Regions from separate parts of the Lactobacillus acidophilus genome, predicted to be linked through region 1. Evidence: predicted binding sites of a transcription regulator. Region 1 holds the regulator's gene; the other holds the start of a gene.
What was found. Region 1 encodes HrcA, which represses chaperone genes, less so after heat shock. Its sites were predicted from a motif close to TTAGCACTCNNNNNNNNNGAGTGCTAA; they were not measured.
Positions count from the first base shown of each region.

Region 1 (7,871 bases):
TTTAATTGCAACTTTTGTAAAGCTTCTTTTAAATCATCGTAATCACGATTATCTACTGGATACATACCAGAGTATACCATTGGTGGAATTTGACGGTAACCTGGAAGTGGTTCAGCAGTTGGGTGCCCAGCATCAGTGATTGTATCACCTACACGAGTTTCACGAACTGATTTAATGTTGGCAGTAATATATCCTACATCACCAGCGATTAAAATATCTTTCTTTACTGGATGAGGACTTGAAACACCAACTTCAGTAACTTCATATTCCTTGCCAGTATTCATAATTTGAATCTTATCACCGGGCTTAACTGTACCATCTTCAATTCTAACTGATAAAACAACCCCACGATAATCATCATATTTTGAATCGAAAATAAGTGCTTTAAGTGGCGCTTCAATATCACCTGATGGTGCAGGAATGTCAGTTACTATCTTTTCCAATAATTCAGGTATTCCTTGACCTGTTTTCCCAGATACTTCAACAGCGTCTGAAGCGTCAAGACCTAACATTTCCTCGATTTCTTCTTTAGCATTTTCTGGATCAGCAGAAGGTAAATCAATTTTATTGATTACTGGTACAATTTCCAAATCGTCATCAATGGCTAAGTAAGTATTAGCTAAAGTTTGTGCTTGAACACCTTGTGAAGCATCAACCACCAATAATGCACCTTCACATGCAGCTAAGGAGCGTGATACTTCATATGAAAAGTCTACGTGTCCTGGTGTATCAATTAAGTGGAAAATATAATCTTCGCCATTTTTGGCATGATACTTAACTTCAACCGAGTTCATCTTGATGGTAATACCACGTTGTCTTTCAAGTGGCATATCATCAAGCATTTGATTTTTTAATTGTCTTTCAGATACTGTATCTGTTAACTCTAAGATTCGGTCAGCAATTGTTGACTTACCATGGTCAATATGGGCAACAATTGAAAAGTTACGAATGTGATTTTGATAATCTTTTAATTTTTTTATATCCATAAATTTTTCTCACCCTTTACTATCTTTATTATTATAGCAAAGTCTATACTACACCGGTACTAAAGTACTGGCTTTACTAAAAAAGGCACCAATGTTGCGAAAATTACGTAACATTAGTGCCTTTCATTATAAATACTATTCACCACTAAGTTTGTCTTTAAGTCTTTCGAAAAATCCTTTTTCTTGTGGGGTAATATTTCCGCCACCATCATGAACAAAGTTAGTTAAGTCTTCTTTCTGCTTATCATTAATATGTTTTGGAATAACAATATTAACTGTAGTAATTTGATCACCATTACCATTGCCGCGAAGATAAGGTACACCTTGACCACGAAGAGTAAATTTCTTGTTAGGTTGCGTACCTGCTGGAATAGTTAATTTTGCATCCCCGTGAACTGTTTTAACAGTAATCTCATCACCTAAAGTAGCTTGAGCAAATGAAATTGGTACTTCTGTATAAATATTTTGGCCACGACGTTCAAAGTCCTTAGAAGGCTTAATGCGATAGCTAATATACAAATCACCGTATGGGCCACCATTACGTCCAGCTTCACCTTGACCTTGATAACGAAGTTGTTGACCATTGTCAATACCCGCTGGAATATCAACTTCAATGGTATTCTTGCGTTCAACGGTACCTTTACCACCGCAAGTCTTACATGGATGTTCAATAATTACACCACGTCCATTACACTTGTCACAAGTGGTTTGGCGACGAATCATACCTAGCATTGATTGTTGGGTAACAGTCATTACACCAGTACCATGACATTTATCACATGTAATAGGATGAGTACCTTTTTCACAACCATTACCGCCACAGGTTTCACAAGTTTCATCACGAGTATAGCTAACTTGCGTCTTTTTACCATTAATTGCATCCATAAAGTCAATAGTCAATGTATAATCCAAATCTTGACCACGTTGTGGTTGCGTTGGATCTACCCTTTGCTGACGAGCACCTTGACCAAAGATATCACCAAAAATGTCACCAAAGTCGCCAAAACCAGAGGTATCAAACCCAGCTCCCCCGAATCCTTGACCTGCACCACCAAAGCCACCTTGACCATTGACACCAGCAGAGCCAAATTGATCATACTGTGCACGCTTTTGCTTATCGTGTAAAACTTCATAAGCTTCGTTTACTTGCTTGTATTTTTCTTCTGCACCAGGTTCATGATTCAAGTCTGGGTGATATTTTTTCGCTAACTTACGATATGCTTTACTAATTTCTTGATCACTGGCGTCACGATCTACGCCAAGTACTTTGTAGTAATCTTCTTGTGCCATGCAATTGAACTCCTTATCGTTTTCAAAAGAAAAGAACTACTCAATGGGTAGTTCTTTTCTCTTTTTGTTTAATTATAAACCCATTACTTGTTAGGATCTACCTTATGGAATTCACCATCTTGGGCACCACCATTGTTACCATCATTTGGGTTGCCGCCTTGAGGACCTGCTTGACCAGCTGCACCTTGAGCACCACCATTTTGTTGGTAAAGCTTAACAGCTAAATCTTGAGCAGCTTTTGATAAAGCATCTTTCTTTTCTTTCATTTCGTCCAAGTTATTATCTTTTTGAGCTTTCTTCAAGTCATCAAGAGCTTCTTGAACCTTCTTAGTATCTTCGTCAGATACCTTACCCTTAGTTTCCTTCAAAGTCTTTTCAGTTGTAAAGATCAATTGATCAACTTCATTTCTGAGATCTGCTTCATCTTTACGTTTCTTGTCTTCTTCAGCGTGTTCTTCAGCGTCTTTTTGCATACGCTTGATTTCTTCATCTGATAAACCAGATGAACTCTTAATGGTAATCTTTTGTTCCTTACCAGTACCCATATCCTTAGCAGATACATTTACGATACCATTCTTATCGATATCAAAGGTAACTTGAATTTGAGGAACGCCACGTGGTGCAGGTGGAATATCAGTTAATTCAAATCGACCAAGTGTCTTATCATCTGCAGCCATTGGACGTTCACCTTGTAATACATGAACATCTACAGCTGGTTGATTATCTGCAGCAGTTGAGAAGATTTGACTCTTTGAAGTTGGAATAGTAGTGTTTCTGTCAATTAATTTGGTGAACACACCACCCATAGTTTCAATACCAAGTGATAATGGAGTAACATCAAGTAAAACAATGTCTTTAACGTCACCTGAGATAACACCACCTTGAATAGCTGCACCTAATGCTACAGCTTCATCAGGATTAATTGAGTGGTCAGGTTCCTTGCCAGCCCATTCCTTAACTGCCTTTTGTACAGCGGGAATACGAGTTGAACCACCGTTTAAGATAACCTTATCAATATCGTTAACAGTAAGGCCTGCGTCCTTTAATGCATTGTCAAATGGAATCTTAGTCTTTTCTACCAAGTCATTAGTTAATTCATCAAACTTAGCACGAGTCAAATCAGCTTCAAGGTGAAGTGGACCACTTTCACCTGCAGAAATAAATGGAAGTGAAATGTGAGTTGATGATACACCTGACAAGTCTTTCTTAGCTTTTTCTGATGCATCCTTTAAGCGTTGCATAGCCATCTTATCCTTAGATAAGTCAACGCCATTTTCATCCTTAAAGTTCTTAATAAGCCAATCCATAATACGGTTATCAAAGTCGTCACCACCAAGGTGAGTATCACCGTTAGTTGACAATACTTGGAAGACACCGTCACCTAATTGAAGAACGGAAACGTCGAAAGTACCACCACCAAGGTCATATACTAAAACCTTTTCGTCGTCATCATCTTTGTCCAAGCCGTAAGCCAATGCTGAAGCAGTTGGTTCGTTGATAATTCTTTGAACATTTAAACCAGCGATCTTACCAGCATCTTTAGTAGCTTGACGTTGAGCATCGTTGAAGTAAGCAGGAACAGTAATAACTGCGTCTTTAACTTCTTCACCTAAGTAATCTTCTGAAAACTTCTTAATGTATTGCAAAATAAATGCAGAAATTTCTTGTGGTGTATAGCTCTTGTCGCCAACCTTAACCTTGTAATCAGCTTCACCCATGTGACGCTTAATTGAAACAATAGTGTTAGGGTTAGTAATAGCTTGACGCTTTGCTACTTCACCAACTTGAATTTCACCATCTTTAAATGCAACTACAGATGGAGTAGTACGATTACCTTCTGGATTAGTAATAATCTTAGGTTCTTTACCTTCAAGAACTGCAACTGCTGAGTTAGTAGTTCCGAGGTCAATACCAATAACTTTTGACATTTATAAATTTCCTCCCTATTGTGCAACTACAACCATTGCTGGTCTTAGTGTACGATCCTTATATTGATATCCTTTTTGTAAAACTTGAACGACGTGATCTTTTTGATCATCATTTTCAGCTGCTACGGTTTGCACAGCTTGATGTAATGTCGGATCAAATTTAACGCCATCAGCCTCAATCTCAACAACACCGTGATCTTTCATTGCTTTAACAAGTGCATCAAGGGTCATTTGAACACCCTTTTTCAATTGTTTAGATACATCATCATCGGCTTCTACACTTAACGCTCTTTCCAAATTGTCCATTGCAGGCAAAACATCTTTAGCTAAGCTTTGAGATTCATATTTGATAAGTTGCGCACGTTCTTTGGTATAACGGTTTTGCATATTTTGAATTTCCGCTTCACTACGCAAATACTTATCTTCTAAGTCTTTATTTTTTTCTTTTAAATCAGCTATTTCTTTAGCTAACTTCTGATTTTCATTATTCTTTTTTGTTTCTTCGCCTTTAGCCGCTTCTTTTTTCACTGCTTTTTTAGGCTTAGAAGTGTTTTCTTCTTTATCCAAATTTTTTTCACTTGGAAACTCTTCTTTACTCACGGCTAACCTCCTCTATTGAAATTTGCCGTAATAATCAAGTAACTTCTTAGCTAATTCATTTCTGAAATATTCTAGAAGTCCGATCATCTGCGAATATGGCATGTTAGTTGGACCTAATAAAGCAATTGTCCCTTTACCATGAGAACCAACATTATATTCAGCAGTCAGCAAACTGTAATTTTTTAATAAATCATTTGGTAATTCTGATCCTAATTTAACTTTAATTGGATAATTTTTATCTTTGGAATCTGCTTTACTATCCATCAAATTAGAAAACAAATTATCATGATCGATCAATTCATAAAGTGAACGAATATCCTTCACATTATGCTCAGATGTATTATTTAATAGATTTATTTGTCCATCAACATACATCTGCTCACTCGCAGCATCTTTTAAAACGTCTTCAACTAAACTAAGCAGCTCAGTCACATGTTCTCCGCCTAGCTCACTTTTAGCAAGTTCACTAAGTAAAGAAACATTTATTTCGTTTAAACTCTTACCAACTAACTGATCATTAATCATATGAACAGCTTTTTCAATTTCTTCCCCATAAATATTATGAGGTAAAGCATAAACCTGGTTCTGAACATTGCCATCACTTGTGACCAGAATTGCCATTACCTGTCTTGAGGATAATGGAACAATTCTAAAGCCTGTAACTTTAACGTCACGTTTCTCAGGTCCTTCAGCAAATGCAGTATAATTGGTTAAATCTGATAAAATTCTTGCCGCTTCTTGGACAATTTCGTTTACCTGATGAAAAGGTCGATCTAGTTGACTTCCAATTGTATTATAAACGGACTCCGGTAATTTAAGCGGCTCAACCAAGTTATCAAGATAATAGCGATATCCTTCACTTGAAGGAATACGGCCACTAGAAGAGTGAGTTTTTTCAATTAGCCCCTGATCTTCTAGAACTGCCATTTCATTGCGAATAGTCGCACTTGATACTTTGATTGGCAACTGATTCATCACTGTCTTAGAACCAACTGGTTCATGTGTCTGTGTGAAGTCCATAATTATCGTTTTTAAAATAAGTTCTTGACGTTCGGTCAACATTATATATCGCCCTCACTTTTAGCACTCACATCTATCAGGTGCTAACAGATTATATTATACTAGAAATTAGCAATAATGCAACCTGAGTGCTAATTTATTTTAAACTTTTTTCTTCAAGTTTAAAGTAATTCTTTGATTAGCTACTCGTTCAATAAAGTATTCATCATGTTCAACTAAAATCATCGCTGGTTGAACTTGCTTTAACAAATTAATCAATTGGTCTTGATTAAACACATCTAGGTAATTTGCAGGCTCATCCCACAAATATAAATCAGCAGGTTCTACTAATGACTTAGCTAAAGCGACACGTTTTTGTTGACCCATACTCATTTCTTCAATTTTAGTATTAAAGCTTTCTCTTGGAAAACCCATTTTATTTAAATTATTGAGCAGTTCTTCATAGGAGATCTTTTGCTTTGCAGCGAATTCTTTTAATGTACCAGTATATTCAGTAAAATCTTGTGGCAAATATGATATTTGCAAACCATTCGTTAAAATTAATTTACCTTGATATGAAACGTCAATTGTTTGATCCAATACTAATTTGAGAAAAGTGGATTTACCAGTACCATTTTTACCCTCCAAAGATACAATGCCTTGATTTTTAACAACCATGTTTAAATCTTTAAAGAGAGGTTTATCTTCTATTTTCAAAGATAATTGTTGCGTTTCAAGTAAGGTATGATGATAATTTGGCTGAAAATTCATCGTTAGATCAGGTGTATCTTCGATGTTAGTCATCAAACCTTTTTTAGCCTCAATGTTTTTATCCATTCTTTTAGATAAACTTTTAGATCTTTTCATAATTTTAGCTGACTTATGGCTTAAAAAGCCTTTATCAATATCCGCATGAATTTCATTATGATGTGCTTTGGCATTCTTCTTATTTTCAGACTTACTAGAAAAGTTCTTTAAACGTAATTGGCTTTCATTCAAACGTCTAACTTCCTTTTTTAGCTTTTCATTTTTATCGCGGTTAAATTGATCCCTTTTATTTTTCGTATCCTCATAACTGGCATAATTACCTTGATACAAATGAATCTCAGTATTTTCAATCGCCAAAATATGGTTTGTCACTTGATTCAAAAAATCACGGTCATGACTTACCACGATATAGCCTTTATCATGCTTCTTCAAATATTGTGCGACTTGCAAACGACTGGCTTCATCCAAATGGTTAGTTGGCTCATCAATTAATGGAAATGCATCCCTATCAGTAAAAGATAAAGCTAGTAGTATCTTAGTTTGTTCCCCACCGCTCAAGGTATTAAATGGTTGCCAAAGTAAATCTGGATTTGCAGCTAACAAATTCATTTCTCGCTCAAGTTCCCATTGTTCAAAGCTAACCTGCTCTTGTAATTCATACAAAGTAATATTTTTTAGATCTTTTATAGTAATTGGAAAATATGAAAAATCCAAGTTACTTTCAATTTTACCTATCCCTTTTAGTTTCTTTCTTAGTAAATTTAAAAATGTAGTCTTACCTCTACCGTTTCTACCTACTAAGCCCAACTTCCAGCTACTATCCAAATTCAAATTCAAGTCATTAAAAATATTTTCGCTAGCATCTTCATATCTAAATGAAAGATTAGATATCTTAATATTGCTCATGAAATCACCTCACGTAAAAAAGGGAGTTCACACTTTTAACAAGCATAGACTCCCTACTTTTATGCGCAAAAAAGAGGCATCCCGTCTATGTCAATCTTGCCAAAAGTGCATAATCTCACCATCTACCAAAAAGTACATTGTTCAACTATGCTTCATTTGCAAGATTACAGACGCAACGGCGATCCCTCTTTCTTCAGTAAATTTCAATTGATTAAGAAAAGATTATCACGAATAAAATCATTTTTCAACTTTATTTAGCAAAATATGCTTTAATTTCATCTTGATCCTTTTCAAGTTGCTCTCTTAGTTCATCTAAACCAGCAAACTTTATTTCTCCACGAGTATACTTATACCATTTAATTTCAATGGGTTTACCATAAATATCTTCATCAAA
Region 1 is NZ_CP139575.1:585,283-593,153, reverse strand. Features, by position in the region: gene lepA (translation elongation factor 4) at 1-986, opposite strand, end outside; gene dnaJ (molecular chaperone DnaJ) at 1,122-2,276, opposite strand; gene dnaK (molecular chaperone DnaK) at 2,360-4,204, opposite strand; gene grpE (nucleotide exchange factor GrpE) at 4,220-4,804, opposite strand; gene hrcA (heat-inducible transcriptional repressor HrcA) at 4,817-5,866, opposite strand; gene abc-f (ribosomal protection-like ABC-F family protein) at 5,966-7,477, opposite strand; gene ribF (riboflavin biosynthesis protein RibF) at 7,728-7,871, opposite strand, start outside.

Region 2 (7,871 bases), 960 kb from region 1:
AACAATCATGCCAACGATTGCTTTAGCAGTAGGGCCTTTTGCCGAGACCGCCAGGTTTATTAGAACAAGTATGGTTGATACTTTAAGTAGTGACTACATCGAATTAGGTAAAGCTAAAGGTTTAAGCAGAATGGAAGTTATTAGAAAGCACGCAATGCGTAACTCAATGATTCCGCTTGTTACTTTAATTGGGCCTTATGCAGTTGCCTTAATGACTGGTTCAATGGTTATTGAAAACATCTTCAATATTCCAGGAATTGGTGAACAATTTGTTAAGTCTATTTTGACTAACGACTATCCAACTATTATGGGAATTACAATGGTCTACTGTATTGGCCTTGTAGTAATCTTGTTAATCACTGATATTATCTATGGATTGATTGATCCGAGAATTAGATTAGATGAAAGCGAGGCTTAAAAGACAAATGGCTGAAGAAAAATTAAACCTTCCTGCAGATGCCTTTGAACCTTTATCAAAAGATGAGGCACAAGATAATGAAAATATAGCTGGTCCATCACTTTCATTTGCACAAAACGTTTGGATCCGTTTTAAGCAAAGAAAGGCAGCTGTGATTTCAGCAATTATCGTTATTGTTATGATTGTCGTTTCTTTTGGTTCAACGCCATTTATTAACAAATCTACTTTGGTTAAATCACATCCGCAATATGCTAACTTACCTGCAAAAGTTCCAGGAATGGATGCAATTAATGGCTTAAACGGTAAGATTAAGCAAAATGGTAAATGGGTTGATGCCTATGCTCAAAATGGAGTACCCAAGAATAAGTACTTTATTGCTGGTACCGACTACTTAGGCCGTTCTTTAGGTCAAAGAATTATCTATGGTACAAAAATTTCATTGATTGTTGCATTGGTTGCAGCCTTCTTTGACTTAACAATTGGTGTTGCGTACGGAATAGTGTCCGGATGGAAAGGCGGGGGAGTCGATAACGTGATGCAGCGGATAATCGAAATTATCTCCTCCGTACCTAACTTAATTATTGTTGTTTTGATGTTGGTTGTGTTAAAGCCAGGTATTACTTCAATTATCTTGGCTATTGCCATTTCGAGTTGGACAACGATGGCTCGACAGGTCCGAGCCGAGACGCTGAGTTTAAAGAATGAAGAATATGTTTTAGCAGCTCGTTCACTTGGTGAATCACCTTGGAAGATTGCTTGGAAACACTTAGTTCCTAACCTTTCAAGTATCATTATTATTCAAACAATGTACACCATTCCAACTGCTATTTTCTTCGAAGCATTCTTGAGTTTCATCGGTATTGGGATTTCAGCACCAGAAACTTCACTTGGTGTACTTCTAAATGAAGGTCAAAAGAACTTCCAATTCTTACCATACCAAATGTGGTACCCAGCAATTATTTTGTGTATCTTGATGATTGCATTTAACTTACTTGGTGATGGTTTGCGTGATGCATTTGATCCAAGAGGACAAAGATAGAAAGGATTAACCTAAATGCCAGAAGAAAGAGTTTTAGATGTTAAAAATTTAAAAATTGATTTCCACACTTATGCTGGTGAGGTTAAGGCTATTCGTGATGTTTCTTTTCACTTAAATAAGGGTGAGACTTTAGCAATCGTAGGTGAATCAGGTTCAGGAAAATCTGTTACTACACGTAGTATTATCGGCTTGTTAGCACGTAATGCTAAAATTCAGGGCGGTGAAATTAATTTCCACGGTAAGAATCTTTTAGAATTACCAGAAAAAGAAATGCAAAAGATTCGTGGTAATGAAATTTCAATGATTTTCCAGGATCCAATGACTTCACTTGATCCAACAATGAAGATTGGTCAACAAATTGCAGAGCCTTTGATTAAGCATAAGGGTGCATCTAAAAAAGAAGCTTGGGCTAAAGCACTTGAAATGATGAGGGCAGTTGGTATTCCTAATGCGGAAGAAAGAATTAATGAATACCCACACCAATTTTCAGGTGGTATGAGACAAAGAATTGTTATCGCAATTGCCCTTATTTGTGAGCCGGAAATTTTGCTTGCGGATGAACCAACTACTGCGCTTGATGTAACGGTACAAGCTGAAATTTTGGATTTGATGAAGGATTTACAAAAGAGAGTAAAAACTTCGATTATTTTCATTACTCACGACTTGGGTGTAGTAGCTGGAATGGCAGATCGTGTAGCTGTAATGTATGCTGGTGAATTCTTAGAATTCGGTGGTGTAGATGAAATTTTCTATGATCCACAACATCCATACACTTGGGGTTTGATTAATTCAATGCCTACGCTTGATAGTGATACACTTGAATCTATCCCAGGTACGCCACCTAACTTACTTGATCCTCCTAAGGGTGATCCATTTGCCCCAAGAAATAAGTATGCAATGAAAATTGATATTGAGCGTAAACCGCCATTTTTTAAGGTGACCGATACTCACTATGCTGCAACTTGGTTACTTGCACCAGGTGCACCTAAAGTTGATCCACCAGCAGAAATTCAAAGGCGCTGGAAGAAATATGATTTTATGAAACAAGAAGATAAATTACCAAAGGTTAAGTAATAACAGCAAAGGAGAATTTTATGCCAGAAAAAAAGAAAATTTTGGAAGTAAAACATCTAAAACAATACTTTAAAAATGGCCGTAATGTAACCAAAGCTGTTGATGACGTAAGTTTTGATATTTATGAAGGTGAAACCTTTGGTTTAGTTGGTGAATCTGGTTCAGGTAAGACAACTACTGGTCGTTCAATTTTACAATTGTATAATCCAACTAGTGGTGAGGTCATTTTTGAAGGTAAAAATGTGGCTGGTGTTAAGTCACGCGCTGACAAGTTAGCTTTTACTAGGGATGCACAAATGATTTTCCAAGATCCGTATGCTTCTCTTAACCCAAGAATGACTGTTGAAGATATTATTGCAGAAGGTCTTGATATTCACCATTTAGTTAAGAGCAAAGAGGAGAGAATTAAAAGAGTAGAAGAACTTCTTGAAACTGTTGGATTGAATGAAAGTCACGCCAGCCGTTTTCCTCACGAATTCTCAGGTGGTCAGCGTCAAAGAATTGGGATAGCCCGTGCATTAGCAGTAGAACCTAAATTTATTGTCGCTGATGAACCGATTTCCGCTTTGGATGTGTCAATTCAAGCTCAGGTTGTTAATTTGATGATTGAATTGCAGAAAAAGCGCGGCTTAACGTACTTATTTATTGCACACGATTTATCAATGGTTAAATTTATTTCAGATCGTATTGGAGTTATGCACTATGGTAAGTTGCTTGAAGTTGGTCCAGCTGATGATGTTTATGATCGTCCGCTTCATGACTATACTAAGAGTTTGATTTCTGCTGTGCCAATTCCAGATCCAGATGTAGAACGCAGTCGTAAACGTATCCCTTATGACGCACAAAAAGAAGAAATGGATGGTAAAGAACGCAGTATGCACGAAATTCGTCCAGGTCATTTTGTACGTTGTACAGATGATGAAGTTAAGCATTATCAACAAGTTGCGGCAAGTTACGAAGATTAAAATAAGCAATAAAAAAAGCCTCATTACAATTTGAGGCTTTTTTTATTGCTTATTAAGCTAATGAATCCCATGCAGGCAAGTCGGTAATAGGACCTTCTGCAAGTTCTTTTTGCTTATCGGTTAAATACTTCTTGTGAACAACAACTTCATATACATAGTCGTTGAACCAGTCATTACTCATAACAAAGAATCCTTTAGAACCAGATTTTTCGCCCCATGAGTTTTCGACCTTCCATTGACGGATTTCGCCATTATCTTCATCAACACCAACCAAGGTCATTGCGTGTGAAACTTCACCAACACCAGTCCTTAATCTGTCAGCTTTAGACATCTTAAGATCAACGCCGAATAAATCGTCAAGTTTGTAAAGGTTAGTATCAAGATAACCAGTCTTGCGGTCCATTTGACGAAGAACATCGTTACCAAACCATACTGCTTCACCATCTTTTAATTGAGCAATAGCAGCTGATGATAAGTATTCCATAGGTACATTTAAAAGCTTGATTCTAAGTGAGCCTTCAATGTTATCTTCTGCTGGAAGACCGTATAACTTGTTGTATTCATGATCAGGTGCATTAGTTAAAACAACATAGTCATCAAAATCAACCTCACCCATATACTTATGTAAGAATTCAAGTGGTGTAAGATTCTTGTCTAAATGATATTTCTTATCATCATCACGATATTCAAGATCAAACGTCTTAGGTGGTTCACCGACAGCGATAGCAGTCATTTGGTAAACTTCACTCAAGAATTTTTCACGAGTCTTAGCGATTTCGTCATCTTTACCATATTGCTTTAATTCACGAAGAACTAATGCGTCTTTTTTAAGCTTGTCACCAAGAGCTGTCGCAAAGCTAGTTGTATTATTAGTGTTGAAAGTTTCAGGCATTGCGTATGAAGGAACAACGCCATATTTTTCTACTAATGCGGCAGCCATTTGGAATTGTCCACCGTCTGCACCAGCAAAGTCGAGATCAGCTTTCACTTGACGAGAATCAAGAGGCATGTCAGCACTATCTAAGATACGATTGTAGAACATATTAGCACGTTCAATCTTATCCCAGAAGAAGTTGTAGGCTTGTGAGAAGGTAAAGTTCTTTGCTTTGTACTTCTTGCCAAATGCATGACGCAAAACATTTAAGGTTGAAAACTCCCAGCAACGACCTGAGTGAAGTTGGTTAGTAACGTTGTCAGTATCTAATTCCGTTGAAAAAACGCGAGTTAATTCACCTTCTACGCGATCGTTGTAAGATGCTTCGAGCACACCGCTACGTTGAGCCGCACGAGCAATAATTTTATTCTTTGGATTCTTGTTAAAATCAGCAGAGAACTTTTCTAGTTCTTGCACAGTGAGTTCATGAGCCATTAAAAAATCTCCTTTTCTCATTTTTAATCTTTTCTTAAATTAACTACTATTTTAAGCCAAAACAAAAACGGGTTCAATCATTGAACCCGTTTTAGAGAATTATCCATTTAAATTAATCAGACTTCTTGCAATAATCTAATAATTTAATCAATCTGGATAGAATTATCATCATCCCCAGCAGTTTGCTTTGGTAGGGTGATGGTTAATACACCATTATCATACTTTGCATGAATCTCATTTGCAACTACATTTGGCAATCTATAGCTTCTTGAGATACTACCTTCGCTTCTTTCTTTGTGGATGATATTTCTTTCCTTATCGTTAGTATCTTTAAAGGCTTTTCTAGTACCGGCCACGCTTAAAACGCCATCTTTGTAATTAAGTTTGATGTCGTCTTTATTCATGCCGGGCATATCAATCTTAACTACATAGTCCTTATCAGTTTCTGCAACATCTGATTGCATGATATTTTCAATTTCGCTGTCATCAAAGAAGTTTCTTGGAAAACCAAACCAATCGTTCATTGCATCCATCATATCATTGCGACGATTCATCATATCGTTTGCCATAATAAAACTTCCTTTCATTTTGTTTAGTTTCTAATTTGTAAGGATTCATTTTTTTCTTACACTGATTATTTTAGTCGTTTATTAAAAAAATTAAACTATTTAGCACTCTTTAATATTTAGTGCTAATTTCGCTTAAAAAGATGATTAAATCAATGATTAACACTTGTGGATAACTTTTGTATAATTAAAAGACAAAGGAGCAAGCATTTTATTTATGGTATATTTTCAAAAAATGACGCCAGAAGGCTATAAACAAATTGAAGATGAAATTGCACGTTTAAAGAAAGATCGTCCACGTAGAATTAAGATTTTACAGGACGCTCGTGCATTGGGAGACTTATCAGAAAATACTGAATATACTGAAGCTAAGCGCGATTTAGGACATTTACAAAGTCGGCTACGTTATTTAGATAAACAATTAAAATATGCGGAAATCGTTGAAACTAAAGATGACGGTAAAGTAGATCTAGGTAAGACTGTTGTATTAAAGTTTGACGATGACGATGAAACCGAAGAATATAAGATTGTCGGCCGGATGGAAGCAAATTTAGAGGATGGTAAAATCTCTTTTGACTCACCACTTGGGCAAGCAATTATGAAAAAAGAAGCAGGGGTAACTTCAATTGTTGAAGCACCTGCTGGAGAATATAAAGTAACAATTGTAGAAGTAAAATAACAATTATTCAATAAACTGTACTTTTTTGGTATAATATTGGATTTGTAGGACACTATCCAGATTAGGAGTGAGACGCTTTGAATACGCCAGAGTCAAGAGAAGGCAATATTATTCGCTATGCGGTATATTTAATAGGTTATGTGCTGGTTTTTGCTGTAATAAAGCTAGTTACTAGAAAGTCGCCGTTGCATATTTGGGACTTGATTTTGTTCGGTCTAATTGCAGCAATGGTTTTACTATTTTATATTTATCGCTTTAATCGAGAGCAGCGCTTTTTTGCCCGTGATTTTAAATTACCTTGGCTCGGAAATTTTTCAGTAGTTGTCTTATTAACTTTGATAATTACGGCAACAAGAATTACTATTTCGTATTTACAAGCGTATGGCAAAATTAATTATTATGATTTTCAGGCGATCTACTTAAAGAATCAGTCTAATGATATGTTTTGGTTCTTGATTGTAGTAGAAGGAATTATATTACCGATTTTGCAGGAATTTTTGGCAACAGGTTTTTTATTTAATTATGCGTTTCGTAATAATGCTAAAAGAGCGGCAGTAACGGGAATTATTATTTCAGGCTTGATTTTTAGCTTATTGAATTATCAAAGTTCAATCGAAACTTTCGCAATTGAAGCAGCCTATGGAATGTTGTTTGCCTGGAGTTACTTATATTCTCAAACGCTTTTTCTTCCAATGTATCTGGCAATAGTAAGTGGCGTTTTAACTGTGATTATGGTTTAAGAGCAAAAAATAAAGGATGAGACAAAGTCTAATGTCTCATCCTTTATTCTTTTAAGCGGATAGCGTGAATCGAACCCGCATCTACAGCTTGGGAAGCTGTCGTTCTACCATTTAACTATACCCGCAATCTGCTTTTATTTTATCATTCTTTTTCTGAATAAAGCAATTATTTTTTTCTGGGTATTTTTTCTACTTGAAGAGTAATATTTTCCCGATTTATTAAACTGGTAAAATTTTGAAAAAGCCAACGCCGAAGTTCTTGAGGTTCAATTACTAAAGGCATTCGATTATGAATCGGCTGCATTGTTGAATTGGGTTTGGTCGTGACCATTGCAAAATTATTTTGATCATAAATTCCAGCAATCATTGTAATTGGCTGCTTACTTTTGAAACTATAACGTTCATAATAACTTTTGCCGTTTGATGCGTGATAAGTATTTTTGGAATATTCGAAAAATTCATTAGTTAAAATTAAACAACGTTGTTTAGCAAATGATTCGTCCCACATTGAAGGCTTCGTTTCATAAAAGCGCTCAATTCTAGCATTGAATAAAGGTTTACTATCTACTGGACTGGGGTAGCCCCAATTTTTATTGATGAGTTGTAGTTTTTGGTCTTGATAAAGCAAAACTGGCGCAATTTGATTAGGAAAAATGTCTTTTTCTTCGAAAATATCTATTTGAGGTTCGACTAAAGGTAAGTTTAAATCTGCATTTAAGTATTTTTTTATTTGGGCCAATTTGGGTAGACGAAATTGATTACACATGCTTATATCCTTTCACTAGTGATAGTTTAATCATAGCTTAATTTTTGTTAAAATTAGGTAATTAAGCAATAAATACAAAAAATAAATTTAGAAAAGAGCAAGATTATGGCAAAAGAGATTTTATTAACCGGTGACCGTCCAACTGGTAAGCTTCATATCGGTCACTATATTGGTTCATTAAAAAACAGAGTAAAATTACAAAATTCTGGTAAATATGATCCATATATTATGATTGCAGATACTCAAGCTTTAACT
Region 2 is NZ_CP139575.1:1,600,405-1,608,275, reverse strand. Features, by position in the region: gene opp3b (oligopeptide ABC transporter permease) at 1-418, shown strand, start outside; gene SO785_RS07755 (ABC transporter permease) at 426-1,457, shown strand; gene SO785_RS07750 (ABC transporter ATP-binding protein) at 1,473-2,531, shown strand; gene SO785_RS07745 (ABC transporter ATP-binding protein) at 2,552-3,496, shown strand; gene SO785_RS07740 (C1 family peptidase) at 3,549-4,865, opposite strand; gene SO785_RS07735 (Hsp20/alpha crystallin family protein) at 5,009-5,434, opposite strand; gene greA (transcription elongation factor GreA) at 5,649-6,110, shown strand; gene SO785_RS07725 (CPBP family intramembrane glutamic endopeptidase) at 6,188-6,850, shown strand; tRNA gene SO785_RS07720 (tRNA-Gly) at 6,905-6,975, opposite strand; gene SO785_RS07715 (SOS response-associated peptidase family protein) at 7,017-7,616, opposite strand; gene trpS (tryptophan--tRNA ligase) at 7,722-7,871, shown strand, end outside.
Region 2: the regulator HrcA is predicted to act here: its motif matches at 5,534-5,560, upstream of SO785_RS07735 (Hsp20/alpha crystallin family protein).